2 regions of the Paenibacillus agaridevorans genome follow, and region 2 is predicted to be linked to the other one. Evidence: predicted binding sites of a transcription regulator. Region 2 holds the regulator's gene; the other holds the start of a gene.
What was found. Region 2 encodes NrdR, which represses ribonucleotide reductase genes. Its sites were predicted from a motif close to AACACNATATATNGTGTT; they were not measured.
Positions count from the first base shown of each region.

Region 1: KJW29_RS05965 (adenosylcobalamin-dependent ribonucleoside-diphosphate reductase) is a predicted target of NrdR. The motif match lies at 2,980-2,997, and genes of this name have one in related genera.

Region 1 covers NZ_CP075889.1:1,523,464-1,535,008, reverse strand. Annotated here, with positions in the region: gene KJW29_RS05970 (NAD(P)/FAD-dependent oxidoreductase) at 1-143, opposite strand, end outside; gene KJW29_RS05965 (adenosylcobalamin-dependent ribonucleoside-diphosphate reductase) at 232-2,886, opposite strand; gene KJW29_RS05960 (DEAD/DEAH box helicase) at 3,091-4,920, shown strand; gene KJW29_RS05955 (YqhG family protein) at 4,917-5,864, shown strand; gene KJW29_RS05950 (hypothetical protein) at 5,990-6,922, shown strand; gene KJW29_RS05945 (YqzE family protein) at 6,913-7,107, opposite strand; gene KJW29_RS05940 (N-acetylmuramoyl-L-alanine amidase family protein) at 7,259-7,948, shown strand; gene KJW29_RS05935 (divergent polysaccharide deacetylase family protein) at 7,913-8,800, opposite strand; tRNA gene KJW29_RS05930 (tRNA-Leu) at 8,998-9,081, shown strand; gene KJW29_RS05925 (GyrI-like domain-containing protein) at 9,227-9,865, opposite strand; gene KJW29_RS05920 (aldose epimerase family protein) at 9,923-10,912, opposite strand; gene larE (ATP-dependent sacrificial sulfur transferase LarE) at 11,046-11,545, shown strand, end outside.
Region 2 covers NZ_CP075889.1:3,503,710-3,515,254, forward strand. Annotated here, with positions in the region: gene pstB (phosphate ABC transporter ATP-binding protein PstB) at 1-402, opposite strand, end outside; gene pstA (phosphate ABC transporter permease PstA) at 478-1,320, opposite strand; gene pstC (phosphate ABC transporter permease subunit PstC) at 1,326-2,228, opposite strand; gene KJW29_RS14885 (phosphate ABC transporter substrate-binding protein) at 2,345-3,250, opposite strand; gene nrdR (transcriptional regulator NrdR) at 3,451-3,930, opposite strand; gene KJW29_RS14895 (alpha/beta-type small acid-soluble spore protein) at 4,051-4,275, shown strand; gene KJW29_RS14900 (lytic transglycosylase domain-containing protein) at 4,381-4,956, opposite strand; gene coaE (dephospho-CoA kinase) at 4,953-5,552, opposite strand; gene KJW29_RS14910 (MntP/YtaF family protein) at 5,578-6,288, opposite strand; gene mutM (DNA-formamidopyrimidine glycosylase) at 6,461-7,321, opposite strand; gene polA (DNA polymerase I) at 7,381-10,062, opposite strand; partial or broken gene KJW29_RS14925 (DUF1259 domain-containing protein) at 10,202-10,405, opposite strand; gene KJW29_RS36795 (DUF1259 domain-containing protein) at 10,311-10,532, opposite strand; gene KJW29_RS14935 (RNA-guided endonuclease InsQ/TnpB family protein) at 10,687-11,545, opposite strand, start outside.

The sequences.
Region 1 (11,545 bases), 2.0 Mb from region 2:
GCGCCATAATGATTTTCGATCCAGGCCCTTTTAGTAATGCTTTGATCGGCGTCCAGCACGATCGTTTTTTTGCCAGCCTTAGCCGTAAAGATAGCAGCACTCGCTCCTGCAGGTCCAGATCCGATAATAGCAACATCATACATGTCAATCGCTCCCTTCGATCTTCAGGTTTGTCTATCTATTCGAGTATACCAGAACAAACCCTAAGCTTTCAAAAGGGAACCAACTTTCCTAATTACACTTACTGAACCCGCATACCGTACATTGTTTGCAGCCTTCGATACTCATTAACGTAGCGGAGCCGCAAGAAGGACATAGATCTGGATGAGTCTCTATTTCGGCCTTGTGTATGAAATGCCCTTGCGAAGATCCGGTTACTGAGTCGGTTGCGTAGTTAGGATAGGCACTCGTTCCGTTCTCGCCAGCTTGAGCTGCTGCCAGCTCATCTGGTACCATCTCCGACTGGAAGACAACGTCAAGCGGCTCCCGACCCCCTTCTATATGCATTTCCAGCGCCTTCGCGACGGCATCGGCAATAGACTCTACGCGATTCGGACCAAAGCCGATTGCACCGGTGCCTCCGATCCCCTTTAAATGTTTGACCAGCAGATTTACTTTGCTGCCGTGATCGCCGTAACGCAGGAACAACGAGCATACTCGGCCGAGGGCTTCGGCCATAGCGAACACGTCGGAACCGGCCTTGCCAACATTGAGGAATATTTCCGCCGGCGAGCCGTCCAGATCGTTAATCGTAATGTAGGCCATGCCGAACGGCGTGTTCATTTTGTAGGTCGCTCCGCGCAATACCGAGGGGCGGCGCTTGTATTGTTTATCTACGGATACAGGATTCTCCAAGCTGGATGTCTCCGTGGCCGTCAATTCAGCTGTGAGATTGCCTGTCTGTTCAAATTCTGTCGGAGATTCCGCTTTATCTTGGAGTTCCGCATCAGACTTTTCTTTGACCGAGGACTTCTTCTCTCCCGCCGACAGTACTTGCACATCCCTGCTGCCGTCGCGATAGATCGTGACGCCTTTGCAGCCCAGATCATAAGCAAGCTCGTAGAGATGCTTCGCCTCCTCCACGGTGAAGTCGGCAGGACAGTTGGCCGTCTTGGAGATGGAGCTGTCGACCCAACGCTGGATGGTCGCCTGGACCCGAATATGCTCCTCCGCCGAGAGGCTCATCGCCGGTACGAAATATTCGGGAAGCTCCTCTCCGGGATGTTCATCCAGCCATTGCTGCGCGATCGGCACAAGCTGCTTGTCGTAGCCCAGCCTGCTCTGCCGGTAATATTCGAAGGCGAAGTAGGGCTCGATCCCCGTCGACGTGCCTACCATCGTGCCCGTACTTCCTGTAGGGGCCTGCGTCAGCACCGTTACGTTACGAATACCGTCCCTGCGGATCGCCTCGCCAACCTCGGGATAGGCCGCAACCAGCTCTTTCATAAATCCGCTTTGGAGATATAGATCCGCGTCGAACGCCGGGAACGAACCTTTCTCCGCCGCAAGCCGGGAGGATGCCAGGTACGCTTCCTTCGCAATAAAGCCGAACAGACGGTCCAGGAAATCAATCGATTCCTCTCCCCCATAACGGATTCCCAGCTTGATCATCAGCTCCGCCAGACCCATGGTGCCTAGTCCGATTCGCCTCTCCAGTTTCTGATTTCGTTCATTTTGCTCAAAGTGGTAAGGCGTCTTATCGATGACATTGTCCAGGAACCGCACGGCAGACTGGGTCACTTGGGCGAGCTCATCCCAATCCACGTCGCCCCGTTTCGCGTCATAAAACTGGGACAAATTCACGGCGGACAGGTTGCATACTCCCCAGCCCGGCAAGCCTTGCTCTCCACAGGGATTAGTTGACACAATTGGATTAAAATACCAACTATTAGATTGCTTGTTATACCGCTCCATAAAGACGACGCCCGGCTCCGCGGAACGCCATGCCGACTCCATCATGACATGCCATATTTCTCGTGCGGGCAACTTGCGATAGGTAACGACCCGCTTGCCGAGCTCACGCCACTTCGCTAAATCTCCGTCCCACAGCTCGTCGTAACCCGTTTCCTTCGTGTCGGGGAATACAAGTTCCCACTCCAAATCCCGTTTCACCGCATCCATAAAGGCGTCGCTCACGCAGACAGAAAGATTCGCATTCGTTACCTCGCCCATCTTCTGCTTGACCGTAATAAATTCCAGCAGATCGGGATGCCAGTCGTTGAGCATGATCATTAAAGCGCCTCTGCGGCTTCCACCTTGCTCAATCAGCCCCGTCGCATAACTGAAAAGGCCGCCCCAGGAGACGGATCCGCTGGAGGAGCCGTTGACTCCTGCCACGACGGCGCGGCGAGGTCTAAGCGAAGAGAGGTTCATCCCGACGCCGCCTCCGCGAGCCATAATCTCCGTCATGTCGCCCAGCGTCGTCATGATGCCGCCGCGGCTGTCCTTCGGCGACGGTACGACGTAACAGTTAAAAAGCGTAAGCTCATCGCTGGCTCCCGCTCCCGCCATGATGCGCCCGCCCGGCACAAGCTTCCAGTCTTGCAGCGCATCGCGGAACCGGCCTTCCCACTCTACGCGTTTATCGGGGCGTTCCTCGGCAGAGGCGATAGACTCCGCAAGACGGTTCCACATGCCGGTAGGCGTAACCTCCAGAGGCAGCACAAGCTTTTCTACGGTCGTATTCACCGAGTCTCCTCCACGGAGTTGAACCGTAACTTCATTTCCTTGGCGAGCGGTGACTACTCCTACTTCCTTCGTCGGGAATTTAGGATCGTCCTTTACAAGCACGAGCACCGTATCGCCAGGTTTGCATAACTGACCGTTAGGATGTTTTTTGGCATACCGATCCAGAAATATTTTTTCGCTTAGACCTTCGAGCCGCATGGGTATTCTCTCCTTTGTTTTTGCATTCTGAGAATAAATTCACAATTACGGACACCGACACCATCTACATATAGTATATACCTCATATTATACCACACTATATATGGTTATTCACTTCATTTTCCAGTCTGTCTTATGATTATGGTCCAACAAGGCAATACTAATGACAACTTCACCCTTTTTTAAGAATGGAAGGAGCTTCCTATGACCGATCAACTTACGTCTCCGCACCAGCCGTCCAGCACGGGAGCGGCAAGCAGCGATACCGCCGTTACGCGTAGACTTCATCCTCTGGTCGATCTGCAATTCGACCGTTCCTGGTACGACGAGCTCCAGAATCGAATATCGCGAGGCGGACCGTGGGATGACTGGACGTTATACCAGCTCGCAATGGAAGCCGAACATGCCAAGCGCGTTGAGAGTTTCGAAGAATTGCAATGCCTGCGCTCGCTGCCGGACTTCGAGCCTCTCCCCCACCAGATCGGCACGGCCGGCAAGGTGCTGCATGAGATGGGAGGCCGCGCCATTCTCGCAGATGAAGTGGGACTTGGCAAGACGATCGAAGCCGGGCTTGTGCTCAAGGAATATATGGTCCGCGGCCTCGTCAAGCGAGCGCTTATTCTCGTTCCCGCTTCTTTAGTATTGCAATGGGTGCGGGAACTCAACCAAAAATTCGGTATCTCGGCCGTCGCCCAGAAACGGGATCATACTTGGGGTTACGACGTCGTTGTCGCCTCCATCGACACTGCCAAGCGAGATCCTCATCGGGAGCTCGTGCTGGGCACCGACTATGATCTCATCATTATCGACGAAGCCCATAAGCTGAAGAACAAAAAAACGACGAACTATCAGTTCGCCAATCTGCTTCGCAAGAAATATTGCCTCCTGCTGACGGCAACGCCGATTCAGAACGATCTCGACGAGCTGTACAACCTTATTACGCTGCTCAAACCTGGACAGTTAGGCGGGCAAAGCGAATTCGCCGCCAATTTCGTCGTGGATAAACGGCTGCCGAAAAATGAAGATCAGCTGCAAGAGGCTCTGTCGAATGTCATGATTCGCAATCGGCGAGGCGACGGAGGCATTCACTTTACCAAGCGGTACGTTAAAAACATCCCTCTCTCGCTGTCCCAAGATGAGAAGGCGCTATATGATGCCGTTACCGGATTTGTGAAGGAACGTTACGAAGAAAGCGAGGGCGACATGACCAGCATGCTGTCGCTCGTTACTTTGCAGCGCGAAGTATGCAGCAGCCGCGACGCCGTTTTCCTGACGCTGGTCAATCTGTTCAAGAAAACGTCGGAGGATTCTCCGCTCCGGGCCAAAATCTGGGGGCTCGTCGAAAAGATCAAGGGCATTAAAGCCAATACGAAAGCAGAAAAAACGATGGAGCTAGTAAAGGAGATGAACGAAAAAGTCATCATCTTTACGGAGTATCGTGCTACACAGGAATATCTGCTGCAATTTTTCCGCGCAAACGATATGATCGCCGTCCCCTATCGCGGCGGCATGAACCGTGGCAAAAAGGATTGGATGATGGACCTGTTCCGCGGCAGAGCTCAGGTTATGATCGCAACGGAAGCCGGCGGTGAAGGCATCAATCTGCAATTCTGCCACAACATGATCAACTTCGACCTGCCATGGAACCCCATGCGTGTGGAGCAGCGGATCGGACGCGTGCATCGACTCGGCCAGACCGAAGATGTGAAGATCTATAATCTTTGCACGCTGGGCACAATCGAAGAGCATATCGTAGGTTTGCTGCACGAGAAGATCAACCTGTTCGAGCTCGTGATCGGCGAGCTGGACCATATACTCGAGAGGCTCGACGGAGGCGAATCGATCGAGAAGCGGCTGGCGAAGGCGCTGCTAGAAGCCGGAAACGAACAGGAGCTGAAACGTCAGCTCGACGAGCTCGGCAGCTCCATATCCGAGCTGCGCGAAGGGGCGAAGTCTGAAGGCGGACTTGCTAAGAGTCCCGACTTGCTGGTGAAGCTGGACCGACTGGGGCAAACTGTGGAGGTGAAGCCGTGAACGAGAAACAAATCCATAAATTCGTTGGCCGATTTCTGGAAGCAACGGGCTGCTCCATCCTGGAGAAGTCGAATGCCCATTATATGGTCAAGCTGTCTCCGGAAGCCGATCGGGAGCTGACGAATCGTCCCTATTACTGGAGCTTTGTTGACCGTGTAGGCGCGGAGCCGGAGACGATGACGTTTCTGTTTGTCACCGACAAGACTAGATACGAGACGATGCTGGAAGCGCCAGCTCCATCACCCGGCCCCTCCGCCAGCGAAAGCCTTGCGCCGGCGGCGGATGCAGCCCTCGCCCGATCGTTCGGCTTCGTCCACACGACCCTTGCCGCGCCCGCCCGCGTTCCTCGCGACGATCTCTATTTCGGCTCGCGCCGGCTGGATCAACTGTTTGGTGCTACTCGAAATAAAGGCAGCTATGTGTTCCTGTTTCAGGAACCGGACAAGCGCGGCGGCAATCCGTACAGCTCGACGCCTTATACGGCATGGCTTGGCATTAATATGCGAGTGGAGCTGACTTGCGATCGCAAGCGGGAGGAAATCCACAGCTTCGGCGTGTCGCTTGTGACCGGGCATATTATTGAAAACTTTCACGACCGTCTTCAGCATAAAAAGCTTACGCCAAGACTCCCTGCGAATATTCATCTAGCCCGCAACGGCATATCCTACAACCGAGCGCTGACGTTAATTGAGCAGGCGTTGGAGCGTAAGCTCAAGGGATACGACTACACTTGGGCGGAAGGAGCTGCTGCGAGGCTGCAAGAGGAGCTTTCCCGCATTCAGGCTTATTACGAGCCGTTGCTGGAGCATGCCCTCCCCGAGAACAAGTCAGCCATTCAGGAACAATACATGCAGCGGCAAGCCGAAATCAAGTGGCAATACGAGCCGCGCGTGACGGCTTCCGCCATTAACTGCGGCATTTTCCATCTGGAAGGCATAGATTGATGACATTGTGACGGGAATCGTTTCATTGCGGCAAAAGAAGCGGTTCCCCGGCAGCTATTGGGCGACAGGTTGCAACAGTCTTCTTGAGGCTTGTCCGCTACAATGAATCCAGAGAGGTGATTACAATGCGAACAAGCTGGAAGATCGCAACGGCCGCGACCGTTCTCGCGGTTATGTTAAGCATGTCGAGCGGAGCAGACGCGAGAATCTATGCAACCGGACAAGCCATGTCGACGCTGGACAAGGAACAAGACCTTTCATTAAAAGAACAAGCACGGTTATGGGCCGAACAGCTCGCGAATTCTCCGGATGGGGCTTTTGCGGAATGGAAGGGCGCTTGGGCAAGCACCGCAGCGCTCGGACCCGGAACGCATAGCTGGCTCGTATTGATGCGACGAGGTCAGAGCGTTGTCGGATATATGATTGTTTATGCCAAGGATGGCGGAGGTTATGTACTGGGTGAATACGGCATCGGGGAATACCCGCCCTTTAGCTCGGCAATATTAAAATCCGCTTTAACCAGACTAGGTCTGAGCGAGACGTCCATGAAAGCGACCCGACTCTATATCCATCCCTTGCTGGCTGCTTGGCAAATATCGGGCGGCATTGCCGGTATTGGATCATTGACCGAAAATCATTATACAGATGCTTATTCGGGCGAACAATTGCCGATTGACGCCGGACTGTGGGCCACTGCCGCTGCTCAAGCCGCCAACGCAGACAAGCATGGGGTTCAGAACGCCCATGCTTCGATCTCATCTGCTGGAGCCATGGCTTCTTTCGATCCTTATGGCCGATTGCCATGGCTCACCCAAAGTCCTTATTCGATTGCTGCCGATCCTCTATCCATCTTATCCGATGCCCTGCGAGACAATAGTGAGCTTAGGTACGTCAGCAAGTCCTTCCAGGGAAAGATGACGTATGTGTGGTCCGTCACGGGATATACGGAGTGGTCGGGCGGAGAGCTGTTTATTTCGCTCGACAGCGAAGAGAATGCTCCGGTCCGACGATATATTCCTGCTTCCTTGCTGCAACCATTAGGATCCTTTTACCTTTGACGTCCTGTCCGGCCTCGCCACCACATCATCAGACTCATGCCGCCGAATCCGAACCATCGCGTCAGCCAAGGCTCTTTTGCCGCTTTGGCTGACGTTTTTGCTTGCTTGCGCGTTTCTGCCGGCGTCTCCATATACGTAATGAATTGCTCCGTCATATACTTCACAAGATCGCTTCCGCCCTTCATCTTCGTCACCTCCAGCTTCTTATAGTGCGAGTTATTACTATCATTATTCCCGCTTTAGGTCGGTCATAATCATGTATGAGATTACCTCCGAACAGCCACGCTAACGTCAAATAAATCATTCTGATTCGGTCGCAGGAGGTTGACGTTGATCATGATTCGATTTTTGCTGACACTGCTTGTATTATTTATGTTTATGGTTCATCCCGTTGCGTCGGCCGCCTCGTTCCCTTCCCAATCCAGCGATCGCTGGGCATTGCCATCGACGACTGTCATTATTGACGTTGGGCATGGCGGAATCGACGGCGGAGCATCGCATGGCGATCTGCTGGAAAAAGACATTAATCTAGCCATCGCGAGCAAGCTTTATTTGTTATTGCGAAGCCGAGGCATTGCCGCCGTCATGAACCGGACAGGCGACTATGCGCTCAGCGACGATAATCGCTGGCACCGTACAAGTTCACGGCATAGGCGCGACCTTTCGCAGCGCCGAGGATTAACAGAAGAGATCGGCAGCGAGCTGATGGTCAGCCTGCATGTAAACTCGGCACGCAACAGCAGGAAACGAGGTCCTCTTGTCCTGTTTCAGAACACAGGCGAAAGCGCCTTGCTCGCCTTCTGCCTTCAGGAAGTTCTTAATCGACAGCAAAATACTTCCGAGCTCCCGCGTGAGGGTAAACCATTTTATTTGCTGCGGAGAGTGGAGCAGCCTTCGGTCATTGTCGAGATGGGCTTTATCAGCAATGATCAGGATCGGAGCATGTTAACCGATTCACGCAAGCAACTGGAGATTGCCGAGGCGATCGCTTCAGGGATTGGGCACTACCAATGGGTCGCCAATTGAAGCACCTATAAGCTCCGACAGCTTTAAGATCTTTGCTTCCGCCTGCAAGCCCGGAATGGATTGTTGCAGCACAGCTGCCGTCTTGAGACCCGGGGAACCGACATGACCGATCGTAATGGTATGATTATGGGTCTCCATATGCTTGCGAATAACGTTAACTTGCCTGGATATGTGCTCAGCCGTATAGACATCATCGAGAAACACATTGTTCTCGAGTACGGGTAAACCAATCTCCTGGGCCAGCTTGGCAACTACGGAGCGGTAGTTCGTCTTGCTGTCCAGAAAGAACAGTCCGCGCTCTTTGCATACGGTTAGCACAATGCGCATGATACGTTCGTCTGCCGTTATTTTGGAGCCCATATGATTGTTCATGCCGACGGCATGCGGCACATCCGCAATAGCAGCCTCTACTCTCTCCCGCACTTCGGCATCGCTAAGATCGGCGGTAATGGCGCCAGGGCCCAGCCAACTCTTTTTGCCATGATTCGGCTCCATAGGCATATGAATCAGCACGTCATGTCCGAGCTTGTAAGCTGCTTCGGCATCCTTCTTTGTCGTGGACAAAAATGGCATGACGGCAGCGGTGATTTTTACCGGCAGCTTCAGCATCTCCTCCGTACCAGCCATCCCGTTGCCGAAGTCGTCGATAACGATCGAGACCGTTTTTTCGGTTCTATCGGATGGCTGACGCGATTCAGACGGTTGATCGACTGCGGCTGTAAGCGTTGAGGGTTGCAAAGCAGCCGTTATAGCTAGAGTCATGGTGAGCGCGGTTGCAGCCCGTTTCCATCTGGGCATCATCCTATTCGTATACTGCACTTGCGGCGATTGACTAGTCTTTTTTCTATTCATTGTTCCGCTACCCCCTAGGGTCAATTTTCTTTTTCCATCATCGATTCCTTCATTTACCTTTCCACGATTTTGCAGGATTTATGTACCATGACATTTCGCAGGGAAAATGATGGAATAAGCTGAAAATTTAAACTTTAGCGTTGGCGTTGACTTCCACTTGGAAGCCATGCTATTATAAATCTCGTTACTTCAGGCATGCGGTCGTGGCGGAATTGGCAGACGCGCTAGATTCAGGTTCTAGTGGTGTAACAGCCGTGGAGGTTCGAGTCCTCTCGACCGCATCAACATAAAAGTCCAAGCTCGTGAGCTTGGACTTTTTATATTTTTACCGGACTAATTAGGTCGTTCTCCTCGATGATCTCTCCACGAATGCCGAGGCGTCCAGCCTAACGTTTTCTTGGCCAATGCATGGCTGACGATCGCTATTTATTCGTTTTTCTCCACTCGGAAACGAAGCACGGTACGAAGCTTGTCCGCCTGTGTTTTCCTTGGGTCGGATATGTATATTTCCTTATGAACCTTCGAGATTCGCTTTAACCCGTGCTCATCGCAGTACCGCTCCATTTTCGCGAAGCTTTGCGGTTCATCGTCATATGAGCCGTGGTGCATCATCTGAAGGCACAAACCTTCCTCCTGCTCGCCGAATATAACCTTGTCCAGCAAGACATGAGGCTTCTTCGCTTTTACGGTTTTCAGCACATCCATCGCCAGCGGTTCCGTAACGAAATCCGGCTGTCTGATCATGATCGTATACAGAAGTTTATCTTTGTCCAGTACCTCTAATCCTCGTGCCTCTACCGCGAGATCCCATACTCCCTCTAAAGGGAATATCGTATATTCGTAATACCCTTCCGGCGCCACGCCCTTTTTGGGCAGCATCTTTACCCCATACGACAACGAGTACAAGACTCCGACGGCTTCCCGGAATGGTTCGTAATTGGGATTGCCCTCTCCGCTGATCATAAAATACCTGAAGACAGGAACCTCGATAATGGTCGGCTCCTCCTTCGGCAGATACAAAGATTTGTCGTTCTTTTTCCATTCGTATTTCACGGTCACCGGCATTCAACTCCGAATCATTTTTCTCCATTATAGAACATTTGTTCCTATTTTGTCAAAAAATTAACTCACCGTTACTTCGAAGGTCAGCCAAGAACTAACAGTATGCCTGGGCGGAAAAACGATAGTTTGACCGGCTTCCGCCGCTTCGGCAAGCTTCAGCTTTGGAATCACGTTAAACATCTCCAGACCGATATTGTATTCGCAGCCATAAAAAGGAGCGCCGCTCGCAGGCTGGAAGTTTTGCCAATACCATAAATAAGGCCAGGTATTACCATCCCACGAGACGTTTAAGCAAATCCCATCCTCCGGTCTTCGCAGCGTGTAACGATAATCCGGCGCCTCTATATACAATAAATCTCGCGCTGTACCCGACGCAGCCATTTGCGATAGATCAATGCTTTGTCCCTCCTGCTTTGCGTGCGGCCAGCTCCAGCGTTCTCCGCTAACCGGATTGCAAACAACGGCGCCTTCCGAAAACTCGACCTTGGTTGCCCCAGTAAGGAACGGCTTGCCATAGGCCAGATGATGCCCCCAATTAGCATGCAATTCGACCGTTGGCGATTCATTCGTTATTTTTTCATTGATTCTAAAAATGGCTTCTCTGGATTTCAAGCAAATTTCTTTTTCAATGAGAAAAGGCATCGAACGCAAGCGGTTAGTCAGCTTTATCCTCACTTCCGCCTCATTGTCGCACAAAATCTCGTAATCCCAGGGAGTTACCGCAGATTCTCCGCGATGGATCATCGCATCGCCCAGCTCATGCGTGTAACTGACCTCCGGAAACATTTCCTGCCACCCTCCCGTATAGGTCGTCTGATAATCGGGAAACAGAGCATGAGCGGGCTGGATACCCATTCTGGTTACCCAAATCAAATCCATATCGGTCGGTTTGTGTAAAAATCGGATAGGTTCGCTGCCCTTGTCCAGCAGGATATGAATGAGCAAAAGCTCATTCTCCACAATGAGCGAACGATAACCTTTGTACATTAAATCATCGGTAATCCTGCAGCCATGGTTGCGAAAGCTTCTGTACAGATTTGTTGCGTGCATATGCCAAATCCCCTCTCTAATCCTTTTGCATAATTGGCGAAATGTAATTTACTTATTGATTAAGTTTATTGTATAATGGAGTCGATTGAATGTAAACCATAACAACCTTGTTGAAATGAGGTGAACTGTTCCCATGTCGATAAAGCAAGCAACGGAGCCGCCTGACCGGCTAACGTTAGATAAAGACCGCCGCCTAGGCGAAATCATTACCCAAATGGCCGGAGAAGGAAAAATAATGTTGGCTTATTCCGGCGGTGTCGACAGTACCTACTTGCTTATTCGCGCGCATCGGCTTGTGGGAGAAAAAGTTGTCGCAGCCATCGCCGCATCGGAAACCTTCCCGACCCGCGAATATAATGCCGCCATTTTGATTGCTCGGCGTTACGGCATCGCGGTGCACGAAACATCGGTTTCCGAGTTTGCTAACCCGCAATTCGTCGCTAACCAACCCGATCGATGCTATCATTGCAAAACCGGACTTTATTCCCATCTAAACGAGGCGGCGCAGCAGCTGAGCTGTTCATTTATTTGGGACGGATCCAATATCGATGACTTGGGCGATTACCGGCCTGGCCTTAAAGCCAAGCAAGAGCAAGGACTGCGCAGTCCTCTGCAGGAAGCCGGCTTATCCAA
Region 2 (11,545 bases):
GATTTCGTTCAGCTGAGCTTTTTTCTTGATGCCGTGAGCTCTTGGACCGTAAGCAATGTTGTCGTAGATGCTCATCGGAAACGGATTCGGCTTCTGGAACACCATACCGACTTTTTTGCGCAGCTCGACGACGTTAACCGACTTGTCGTAGATGTTTTCGTTGCCGATACGAACCTCGCCTTTGATAGATACGCCCTTTACAAGGTCGTTCATACGGTTAAGCGTACGTAAGAATGTGGATTTACCGCAGCCCGAAGGACCGATAAGGGCCGTAATTTGTTTCTCCGAGATATCGAGATTGATTTTGTGCAGCGCCTGGAACTCGCCGTAGAACAAATCCAGGTCTTGAGCTACGATTTGCGGAGCGGAATTTCCGGTCTCGACTGTATTGCCGGCCGGCACTGCGCCGCTAATGGATTTTATTTGAGTGGTAGCCACGTAAATCCTTCCCTTCTAGTCTGTATTGTTCTACGAGTTCTAAGAGAACCGCTTGATCAATCTGCGGAATAACCAGGTTGCCGTCAAATTGATGATAAGAATCAGCACGATCAGCACGGCTGCCGTTCCGAATGCCATATCCATGGCTCCCGTCTCCATGGCGACCATGTAGAGATGCAAGGACAACGTTCGACTTCCGTCCAGCAAGGAATTCGGGATAAGAAGCGTCCCGCCCAGCGTCAGAAGGAATGCTGCCGTCTCGCCGACAACGCGTCCGATCGACAGGATCAACCCTGTAATGATACCTGGCATTGCGGTTGGCAGGATCAAACTTTTGATCGTCTGCCACTTGGTCGTGCCCAGCGCGAGACTGCCTTCACGAAGCGTGTCCGGAACAGCCTTCAGCGCTTCCTCGGACGTTCGAACGATGGTAGGCAATACCATGGTCACACCAGTCAACGAAGCCGACAGAATCGACCAGCCACCAGTGATCGGTTCAAGCAAAATAACAAAGAACGCAAAGCCGAACAAGCCGAAGACGATTGAAGGAATACCTGCGAGAGCTTCCGTTGCGAAGCGGATCATGGAAGTAAGTTTGCCGCGCGCCGTGTACTCGTTAAGGTAGATCGCCGCCCCTACACCGATAGGAGTAGCAATGATCATCGTGGTCCCGACCAGATACAAGGTACCTACAATGGCTGGGAATATACCGCCCTCCGAACCCATTTTGCGAGGATTCGAAGTCAGAAATTCATAGTTGATCATGGAGACGCCTTGACTCAGGATGTAGCCGATAATGAAGATTAGCACCAACACCGTCAATAAGCCGAGTCCGCTAAGGCAAGCAAAAGCGATTTTTTGGTTTCTGACTACATTGTTCATAGTTTTTACTTCCTCGCTTTCCGGCGTACCAGCAGTGTCGTGACGGAGTTTAATACGATGATGAACATAAACAATACGATACCTGTGGCAAACAGAGCTTGTTGATGCTCCGGTCCTGCATAACCCATCTCAAGAGCGATGTTTGCGGTCATGGATCTCGCAGGCGCGAACAATCCCGTCCAGTCCATTGCAGGTACTAGCGGCGTATTGCCGATAACCATAATGACGGCCATCGTCTCGCCGAGCGCGCGTCCAACACCTAGTATGACTGCAGTAATAATACCGGATTTCGCAGCGGGTACAAGCACTTTGTAGATCGTTTGCCAGTGGGATACGCCAAGCGCCAAGGAACCTTCCTTGTACTCGCGCGGAACAGCCTTAAGGGCGTCCAGCGAGATATTGATAATGGTTGGCAAAATCATAACGGCGAGTATGATGGCGGCCGTCAAGATCGAGTAGCCCGTCTGGTAGTTGGCTGGCAAATATTCTGCAAGGGGCCCCCGCTCAAGACTCGAAATGACGCCGCGGACGGCGAACATTCCGAACAAGCCGTATACAACGGATGGAATTCCAGCCAGCAGTTCAACAGCGGGAATAATAATCCGGGATATTCGTTGATGAGCAATTTCCACAAGATAGACAGCTACTCCCACGCCCATCGGGGCGCCGATAAGAATAGCCACGAAAGTTACGTAAATCGTACCTACGATCATCGGCCAGATGCCATACACCTGATTCGTAGGGTTCCACACCGTTCCGAATAATACATCGACAATGCCATATTTGAAAAAGATGGGCATACCTTCGATAAAGATGAACACACCGATTAACAATACGCTAAATACGGCCGTAATGGCTGTTATGAACAACAAGGTTTTAACAATTTTCTCTTCCAGGATCCTACTCAACGACAATCCCCCCACGTCCAGCGGTCAAAATCAGTCAATCTCAATCTCCATAACAAGCGCGGAGGATAGCGCATGATCTGCTATCCTCGCGATTGCCATTCTTGCATAATGGATACTTATTTTACGGTTACATAACCGTTTTCTGCTACGATTGCCTGTCCTGCGTCGCTGAGAACATAGTCGATGAAAGCTTGAGCTACTGCGCTAGGATCTTTGGAATCGCCAACCAGGAAGTTAAATGGACGTTGGATCGGATAAAGGCCGGATTTGATGTTTTCTTCAGTCGGCTCGTGCTCATCGACTTTAACGGCTTTAACGGAATCGTTCAGACCGCCGGTGGAGATGTAACCAATTGCGTTAGCGTCTTGGCTTACTGCTTCGCGAACTGCGCCAGTCGAGTTCTGGATGATCGCTTCAGCTACGAAAGGCTCTTCGCCAAGCACGATCTCGCCGAAAGCGTCGCGCGTGCCGGATCCTTCTTCCCGGTTGATAACGACGATGTTGCCGTCTTTGCCGCCAACTTCGCTCCAGTTCTTGATTTGACCGGAGAAGATTCCTTTAACTTGATCAACTGTCAGGTTTTCTACTTCGTTAGCGGAGTTAGCTACAACCGCGATACCGTCGATTGCGATCACGATTGGCTCGATGCCAGTCTCATCGTCTTTAATGGCTCTGGAAGCCATGCCGATATCGGCTGTTCCGGCTTGTGCTGCTTTTACGCCTGCGCCGGATCCGCCGCCGGATACTTCGATCCGTGCATCGCCGTTTGTACCCATATATGCTGTTCCAAGCTCTTCCGCAAGTGGTTGTACGGACGTGGAGCCCGCTACCGTTACAGACCCGCTAACCTTTGTTTCCGGGGATGGCGAAGCTGCTTCCGTCGGAGCGTTGGTAGGTGCGTTTGTCGCCGCGCCGCCCGAATTATTCGTATTGTTGCCGCCGCAACCCGTTACGATCATGGCCGATGTTACTACTGTAAGAATTGCCCCCGAGAACATTTTTTTCTGTTGGATCTTTTTCATTGGTTTCATTCCTCCACCTTTATATTTGTTGGCTACAAACTGAATTATAGAGAGCTTTTTTAAAGCGCGTATATGCGGAGTGTAAATTCAATGTAAAATGTATGCTGTTTGCATGAAAACTTTGTAATCGTCCTGTAACAAAAAAAATCCGATCCCCGAAGGGAACGGATTTTCATTTTTGCATATGTCGAATCGAGTAATTACGACCGGTCTCCGCCGGTCAAAGGATGTTTAGACAATAGACTGTTCAGTTCCTTCATGAACATGTCGATATCCTTGAACTGACGATAGACGGAAGCAAAGCGTACGTACGCCACCTCGTCTACGGGATACAGCTGGCTCATAACTATGGTGCCGATATCGCTGCTGTCGACTTCGGCGACTGCCGTCGTCCGCAGCTCCTTTTCTACCTCGGAGACGATGACCTCGAGCCGTTCGACGGACACGGGCCGCTTCTCGCAAGCGCGAATTAACCCGCGCAATATTTTGTCGCGGCTAAATTCTTCGCGGCTTCCGTCTTTCTTGATGACGATAAGCGGCGTCTCCTCAATCATCTCGAATGTTGTGAACCTGCGGCTGCACTTCTCGCACTCGCGGCGGCGGCGAATCGACTTGTTTTCGTTGGCAGGTCGCGAGTCCAGCACCTTTGTTCCGGCATAATCGCAATACGGGCATTTCATAGGCTTGGCGCCTCCTTTCTAAATTTTTATCATTAATTCTTTTTTTGCCATACCTTTCCTGTAATGATATTTGGAATAACGCACATAATACAGTTACCAACCGCAAGGAGGTGAACATCAATGAGCTCGAACAACAGCAGCAACAACCTGTTAGTACCACAAGCGACAGCCGCTCTGGACCAAATGAAATTCGAGGTCGCTCAAGAGCTGGGCATCGCGATTCCGCAAGACGGCTACTACGGCAACATGGCGACGAGAGACACAGGCTCCATCGGGGGTTACATCACGAAACGCCTGGTCCAAATCGCTGAGCAATCCCTGGCTGGCCAAGCAGGCCAACGTTAATGTTGATTTATTAAGCTCGTATGTATAACAGAGGTCTTGAAGGTGCTTGTCCCGAAGCGGCGAGCCCTTCAAGGCTTCTCTGTTTATGTTCAATGATCAGGATGCTCAAAATTCCGGATATAAATCCTTGTACTTATTATAATAATAAAAAACCCGTTGTACATAGTGTCTGGTCTCGCCAAAAGGAATCTCGCTTACGGAATCCAGCTCCCCGTCCCATTTGCCGCTGTCCAGCCACTTGTTGACATTGCCTTGACCGGCATTGTATGCCGCCACGGCTGCAATGGCGTTGTGTTCAAATTGATGGTGGAGCCAGCCGAGATACCAGGAGCCTACCTCGATGCTCACATCGGCCCTATGCCGCAGCACATCGTCGTTGACGGCATCGAAACCAGCTTTCTCCACGACCCAATGTGCCGTTGTCGGCATCAGCTGCATGAGACCCAGCGCGCCTTTTCTGGATTCCCTGCCCGTCTCGTAATTGGATTCGGAACGAATAATAGCCGCGATCAAATGCGGTTCCAAATCATAATTTTCGGCGCTGGCCCGTATATCGTCCTTATAATGAACGGGGTACATCCATCTCGCCATCCAGTCCGACTTCAAAAACAGGAAGGCGATCAGCGCTACCAGCAGGATCAGATAAAATCTCTTTTTTACTCGTATTCGTTTTTTCTTCATGGCTGCCAGTCCTGCTGCTTCCATAAGTCGTCGATTTGCCGTGCCGTATTCTCTATCGTGCCGCTATTGTCGATTACCCAGTCCGCCAGTTTCCGCTTTTCTTCAATGTCCATCTGCAGCGAAACTCTTTGCTCCGCTTCCTCCCTGGACATGCCGTTACGTTCCGCTAGACGATGCACTTGCACATCCGCTGGAACATAGACGACCATAACCCCATCATACAGCTGAACCTGCCCCGTCTCGTAGAGGAGCGGTATGTCGGCGACGATCAGCCGACGAGGATTCTCTGCCGATAGGTTATGTATCTTCTCCTGCATGCGCCGCCTAATGGCGGGATGCGTAATACTCTCCAGCATCTTAAGCTTATCTTTATCGCCAAACACGATGTCGCCTAGCGCCTTCCGGTTAAGCGAGCCATCCTCCTGAATGACGGCTTGTCCGAACAGGACCGCGATTTCGTCCAGCGCGGCTTCCCCCGGCTGGACGACTTCCCTGGCGACCGCGTCGGCATCAACCAAGGCGGCGCCGCGTTCGACAAGCAGCCGGGAGACGGTGCTTTTCCCGCTTGCGATGCCGCCGGTCAATCCGATAATCATGGTCTCACCTCGCACTCGTAACGATTTAGAACAATTTGAAAAGCCCCATTATGATCAACATGATCCCCGGTACAACGGATAAAGCGCCCATCCCCCGCTTCGAGGCGAATCGCAAGCCGAGCTGCGTGCCGCACACGAGAAAGATCGCGCTGGACACCGCAATGACGATGGCAGTCAAGAGAGCAGGCAAGCCGAGCAGCGCCGCTCCAAGTCCCGCGCCGAACGCGTCAAGCGACAAGGCGACTCCCAACATAACCGCCTCGGAAGCGGAGATGATGCCGGAGCGGTCGACGTCCGCCGCTTGCGGCGTGCGCAGAATCTGGATAACGAGGCCGAGCCTCTTGAGCTCCAGCTTAAACATCTGCATGGCGTCGTCTTCCCCGCCCGCCGAAGCAAGACGGCTGTCGCTAATGCCAACAGCGGCTGCAACCGGCCCCTGATCATCAGCCGAATCCGGCTGATGTTTGCCTCGCCACAGCTGCACGAGAGCGAAGCAACCGATCACGATAAGGATGGAAGCTCCGATGACCCTGGCGACGTGCTCCGAGACAAAGCCGCTCAGCCAGCCCCCCGCCTGCATGGACAACCCTATAATCAGCCCCGAGCAGCAAGCGATGATCAACACCGACAGAATCGGAATTCGAATCTTCCTCAGCCCGTACGTCACGCCGACGCCGAAGCCGTCCAAGCTGACGGCAAAGGCCAGCAGAACCAAGGATAACAGATGTGCAATCAACTTCAGGCTCCTCCCCGCAATCAGCGAATGCCGACTAACGACATGATGGGTTAGAAGGGCATTCGCCTATCGTTCGTAACACCATCATCATATGCGGGGAGTGCGCCGCGGTGCACAATGACGTTTTCCGTCCATGCCGGCAGTACTCGTTCAATAATTACCCAATATTAACTTAACGTGCAGGTGAAGGCGAGTTCACCTTGGACTTCAGCGGCTGGCATCGTTCGCAAATATGCGTTCCGCGCCCGCCGACCACGAATTTGGTGATCTGTCTAGCACAGTTCGGACAAGGCTCGTCCTTGCGGCCATAGACAAGCAACTGATGCTGGAACATCCCCATCTCTCCTTGACCGTTAACATAGGACTTGACGGAAGAGCCGCCGGCCTCTACTGCGCGGGACAATGTCTCGATAATGGCGGCATACAATCGCTTCCATTCCGGTCCGCTCAAACTGGACGGCTTCCGTTCCGGGTGAATGCGGGCCTGGAACAGCGCTTCGTCGACATAGATATTGCCAAGTCCGACGATCAGCTCCTGGTTAAGCAGCAGCGGTTTGATCCTCGTCGTGCGCTTTTGAAGGCGTACGCGAAGCGCAGACAATGTAAACCCGGGCTCCAGCGGCTCCAGTCCCAGTTTGTTTAGCGGCGGCAGCAGGAACTCCTCACCCGGCGAGAACAGATGCATCGTGCCGAATTGTCTTACATCTTTGTACCGCAATTCGGTGCCGTCTTCGAAGCGGAACAGCACATGGGTATGATTTTCTACAGGCTCGTCCGCTTCGAACAGACCATAACGGCCCTCCATGCGCAAATGCGATACCAATATCAAACCGTCGAGCACGATGCGCAAAAACTTCCCTCTACGCTCCACCGTCTGCACGGTGCGTCCGACAAGCGCCCGCTCAAATGCTTCGGGCTCTGCCGGCCGCTGTATAATTCTAGGCAGCTTTACCTTGACCGATTGAATGGTCTTGCCGCCGATCAGTTGAATTAAAGTACGTTTAACCGTTTCTACCTCTGGTAGTTCAGGCATGTCTCCTCACCTCTGGCTACCATTATACTGCATCCGCGGGGGTTGTGCGTATACTTCCTCTACTTTGCCTCATACCAATTATCGCCGTAGCTGACATCCGCCTTGAGCGGCACATCCAGCTTAATCGCGTTCGACATCACGTCTGGCAGCAACTTCTTCATCTGCTCCATCTCTTCAGGCGGAACCTCGAATACCAATTCGTCATGTACCTGCAGCAACATACGGCTCTTTAAACCGCGTTCGCGAAGCTGCTCATCCATCTGCACCATGGCCAGCTTGATAATATCGGCAGCCGTGCCCTGGATCGGCGTATTCATCGCGGTACGTTCGGCAAACGATCGCAGATTGAAGTTGGAGGCCTTAATCTCGGGCAAATATCTTCTACGGTCGAGCAGCGTCGTTACGTATCCATTTTCGCGCGCCTTTACGACGATATCGTCCATATACTTCCGTACGCCCTTAAACACATTAAAGTATTGTTCGATAAACGCCGAAGCTTCCTTACGCGTAATGCCCAGGTTCTGCGACAAACCGAAATCGCTGATCCCGTACACGATGCCGAAGTTGACTGCCTTGGCGGAACGTCTCATATTGCCGTCCACTTCCTCCGCCGTTACGCCGAAAACGTCCATCGCCGTCTTCGTATGAATGTCCATATCGTGAATAAACGCTTCCTTCAAATTTTCATCGCCGGAAATATGGGCAAGCACGCGCAGCTCGATCTGCGAATAGTCCGCCGCGAGAATGGACCAGCCCGGCTCCGACGGCACGAATGCCTTGCGGATCTGGCGCCCTTCTTCCAGCCGGATCGGGATATTCTGCAGGTTCGGGAATTGGCTGCTCAGCCTTCCCGTAGCCGCGATCGTCTGACGGTAATACGTATGGACCTTGCCCGTCTCCTCGCGAATCTCCTTCAGCAAACCTTCCACGTAGGTCGATTGCAGCTTGGCCAATTGCCGGAAGTGAAGGATCGGCGGAATGATCTCCGAATAGGGCGCCAGCTCTTCCAGCACTTCGGCATCCGTGGAATAGCCGGTTTTTGTTTTTTTCCTGGCTGGAAGACCCAGCTTCTCGAACAAAATTTCTCCCAGCTGCTTCGGAGAGTTGATGTTGAACTCCGCTCCGGCCTTGCTATAGATATCGGCCATAATGGAAGTCAGCTGCGACTCCAGTCTCTCGCCGAGCGACTGCAGCTCACCGCGCTCCACCTTGATCCCTTGGTGTTCCATGCCTGCCAACACTCGTGAAAGCGGCTGCTCCAAATCAAAATAAAGCCCGCTCATTCCCGTCCTCGTCAACTCTTCGTTAATAACTGGCACAAGCCGCCGCACGGCGTCCGCCTTAAGCGCGAGGTGACGATGCAGCGTATCCGGCTCCGGCACCTTAAACTTTGCTCCCTTGCCGTATATGGCTTCGTCCGAAGGAACGCCCGTCTGGCCTAGCCGTTCATTGATAGCGCTAAGCGACAACTGGGTATCCGTCGGATTTAACAGATAAGCCGCTAGCTGAACATCCAACGCGGCTCCTCCCAGAGCGATACCCGCCCAGCGCAGCGCCAGCTCCGACTTGTGCAGGTCGAAGCCGTATTTCGGACGCTCCTCGGAAGCCAGCCACTCGCGCAAGCCTTCTGCGTATCCTGCCTTCAGCTCCTCCAGAGGAAATACGAACACTTCATCCTCCAAGGCGAGGGCAAGACCAAGCAGCTCTGCGTGATGCGGATTTTCGCCGATCGCTTCTATGTATAGGCCATGCTTGTCCGATGAATCCAAGGACTTCAGCAGCCTGCGGATCTCTCCTTCGCCATCCTTCCCGCCCGTCGGAACAGTCACATTAAGGCTGGCTGCGGCTGCCTTGGCGTCGGATTCGCTTGCGCCGCTCTCCGAAGCCAGCTCCAGCCGCTCCAGAAGCGTCCGGAATTCCAGCTTGCGCAGCGACTCGCCGAGCTTCGCATGGTCGTAGCCGTCCCAGCGCAAATCCTCCGTCTCCCGATCCAGCGGAACTTCGCGGTAGATCGTCGCCAGCTTCTTGCTCATGACGGCGTCGTCCTTGTGAGTCTCGATATTGTCCCTAAGCTTGCCCTTAAGCACTGCCAAATTGTCCAGCACGTTCTCCACGCTGCCATATTCGTGCAGCAGCTTAAGCGCCGTCTTCTCCCCCACGCCCGGCACGCCGGGAATATTGTCCGACGTATCGCCCATCAACCCTTTGAGATCGATGATCTGAAGCGGTTTCAGGCCGTATCGCTCGTCGATGGCTTCCGGCGTATACCAGTCCACCTCGCTGACGCCCTTGCGCGTAACCGCAACCGTTACGCCAGGCGAGGCCAGCTGCAGCATATCCTTGTCGCCGGTAACGACAATGGCTTGCACGCCGGATTCATCGGCTTGTTTCGTAAGCGTGCCGATAATATCGTCGGCCTCATAGCCGGATAACTCGAATTGCTTAATGTTAAAGGCCGAGATCAATTCTTTGAGCACCGGAAATTGCTCCGACAGCTCCGGCGGCGTCTTCTGCCTTCCGCCTTTGTATTCGCTGTAGCCTTCGTGGCGGAACGTCACCTTGCCTGCGTCGAATGCGACCAGCACATGCGTAGGTTCCTGCTCCTCCAGCATCTTGAGCAACATCGTCGTAAAGCCGAAAATCGCATTTGTATGCAGTCCGGCAGAATTCGTGAGCGGCGGCAGCGCGAAAAACGCCCGATAAGCGATGCTGTTGCCGTCGATTAACATCCATTTTTCCATAGGTTCGACTAGCACCTCGTTTCCAACAGTCAATAACTTCCCCTTATTATAACACAAAAAAAGTCCATCCCAAGCAACGGAGCCGCAGCTTGATGAAGGACTTTTCTGTCATAACCTTGTTACCGAATATGAATCAAAGTTAACCTAAGAATGCAATAGACCGTTTCACTTTTCTCGCGAATGCAATGGGATTATCGATCGACTCCCAATGAATATACATAAGACGCGGGTTCTCAAACAGCCAATGATTATGAACGGCTGTTACTTTGATCCCTTTTCTGCGAAGGTTTGACAGCAGTTGATTCACTTGACTCTGAAAAAGGGCCGTTTCCCCTAAACAGAGTACGGTGCAAATACATTAAACGAGGGGTTTCATTTAGCCAGTGATCGTGAAACGCAGTCACTTTTATCCCGCGTTTACGTGGATTTGACACCAATCGATTAACTTGATTTTGGTCAATGACCCCCACTTAACTATCGTTTGAAGTGGGAGCTTGTAACGACCCGATCGTACAAACGTCTTGTGCGACTCCGATCTTTTGCGTTCCGAAGAACGTGGTGTTACATCCGCAGGTAAGCCTTCGCTTACCACTGGGCAGACTGACAGCTACCCTGCAAACCTAGTCATGCTAGGCCTGCACCTTGTAGAAGGTACTCTTTTCCCTTCAGACAGAGATTCATCGCACCGATCCGGTCATCATTACTTGCATAGCCACAGGCCAGGCAATGGAATCGATGCCCCCGTTTATCCCGGTTCCCTTTTGCCGTGTGACTGCATATCGGACAGGCTTGCGAGGTGTTTTTTGGATCTACGGCAATGGTCATCGCTTTCGCAAGCTGCGACTTGTACGTTACCATCTCGCGAAGCTGGCGGAACGCCCACGATACCGTCACATAGCGATGCTTACGCCTGACCTTTTCCGTTACTCCCCGAATCCCTGTCAAATCTTCAAGTACAAACAGCGTATTCGCCCCATACCGGGTCACGAGTGCCCTGCTGACTCCATGATTAACATCGGTCATCCAGCGGTTTTCTCGTTCTCCGATTTGCTTCAGCCTGCGACGGGACGAAGGCGTTTGTTTGCGCTGCAGCTCCGAACGCAACCTTTTGTAGTTCGCTCGTTTTTGTTTGAGCTCTCTTCCTCGAAAGAATACGGTTTTGCCATCGGTGCCATACGCCGTGGCTACAAAGTTGACGCCCAGATCAACGCCAACGACGTTTTCGATTTCCGTCAGCTCAGGAACGGCTATTTCTTTCGATACCGGAATATGCAAAAACCACTTCCGCTTTTTATACACCAGCTTGGCCGTACCGAAAGTCCACGAACCGTCGAAATAAGCTTCCATTCCTTTCGCTTCGAAAGGAACCTTGATACGGCCCAGCAGCGTATTGACGGAGAACAGCCCAGCGCACAGGTTCAGCGAGTAATCCCGGTTCCAGACAAGATCATATTCCGGCTTCTTAAAGCGTACAAGCGTCCAG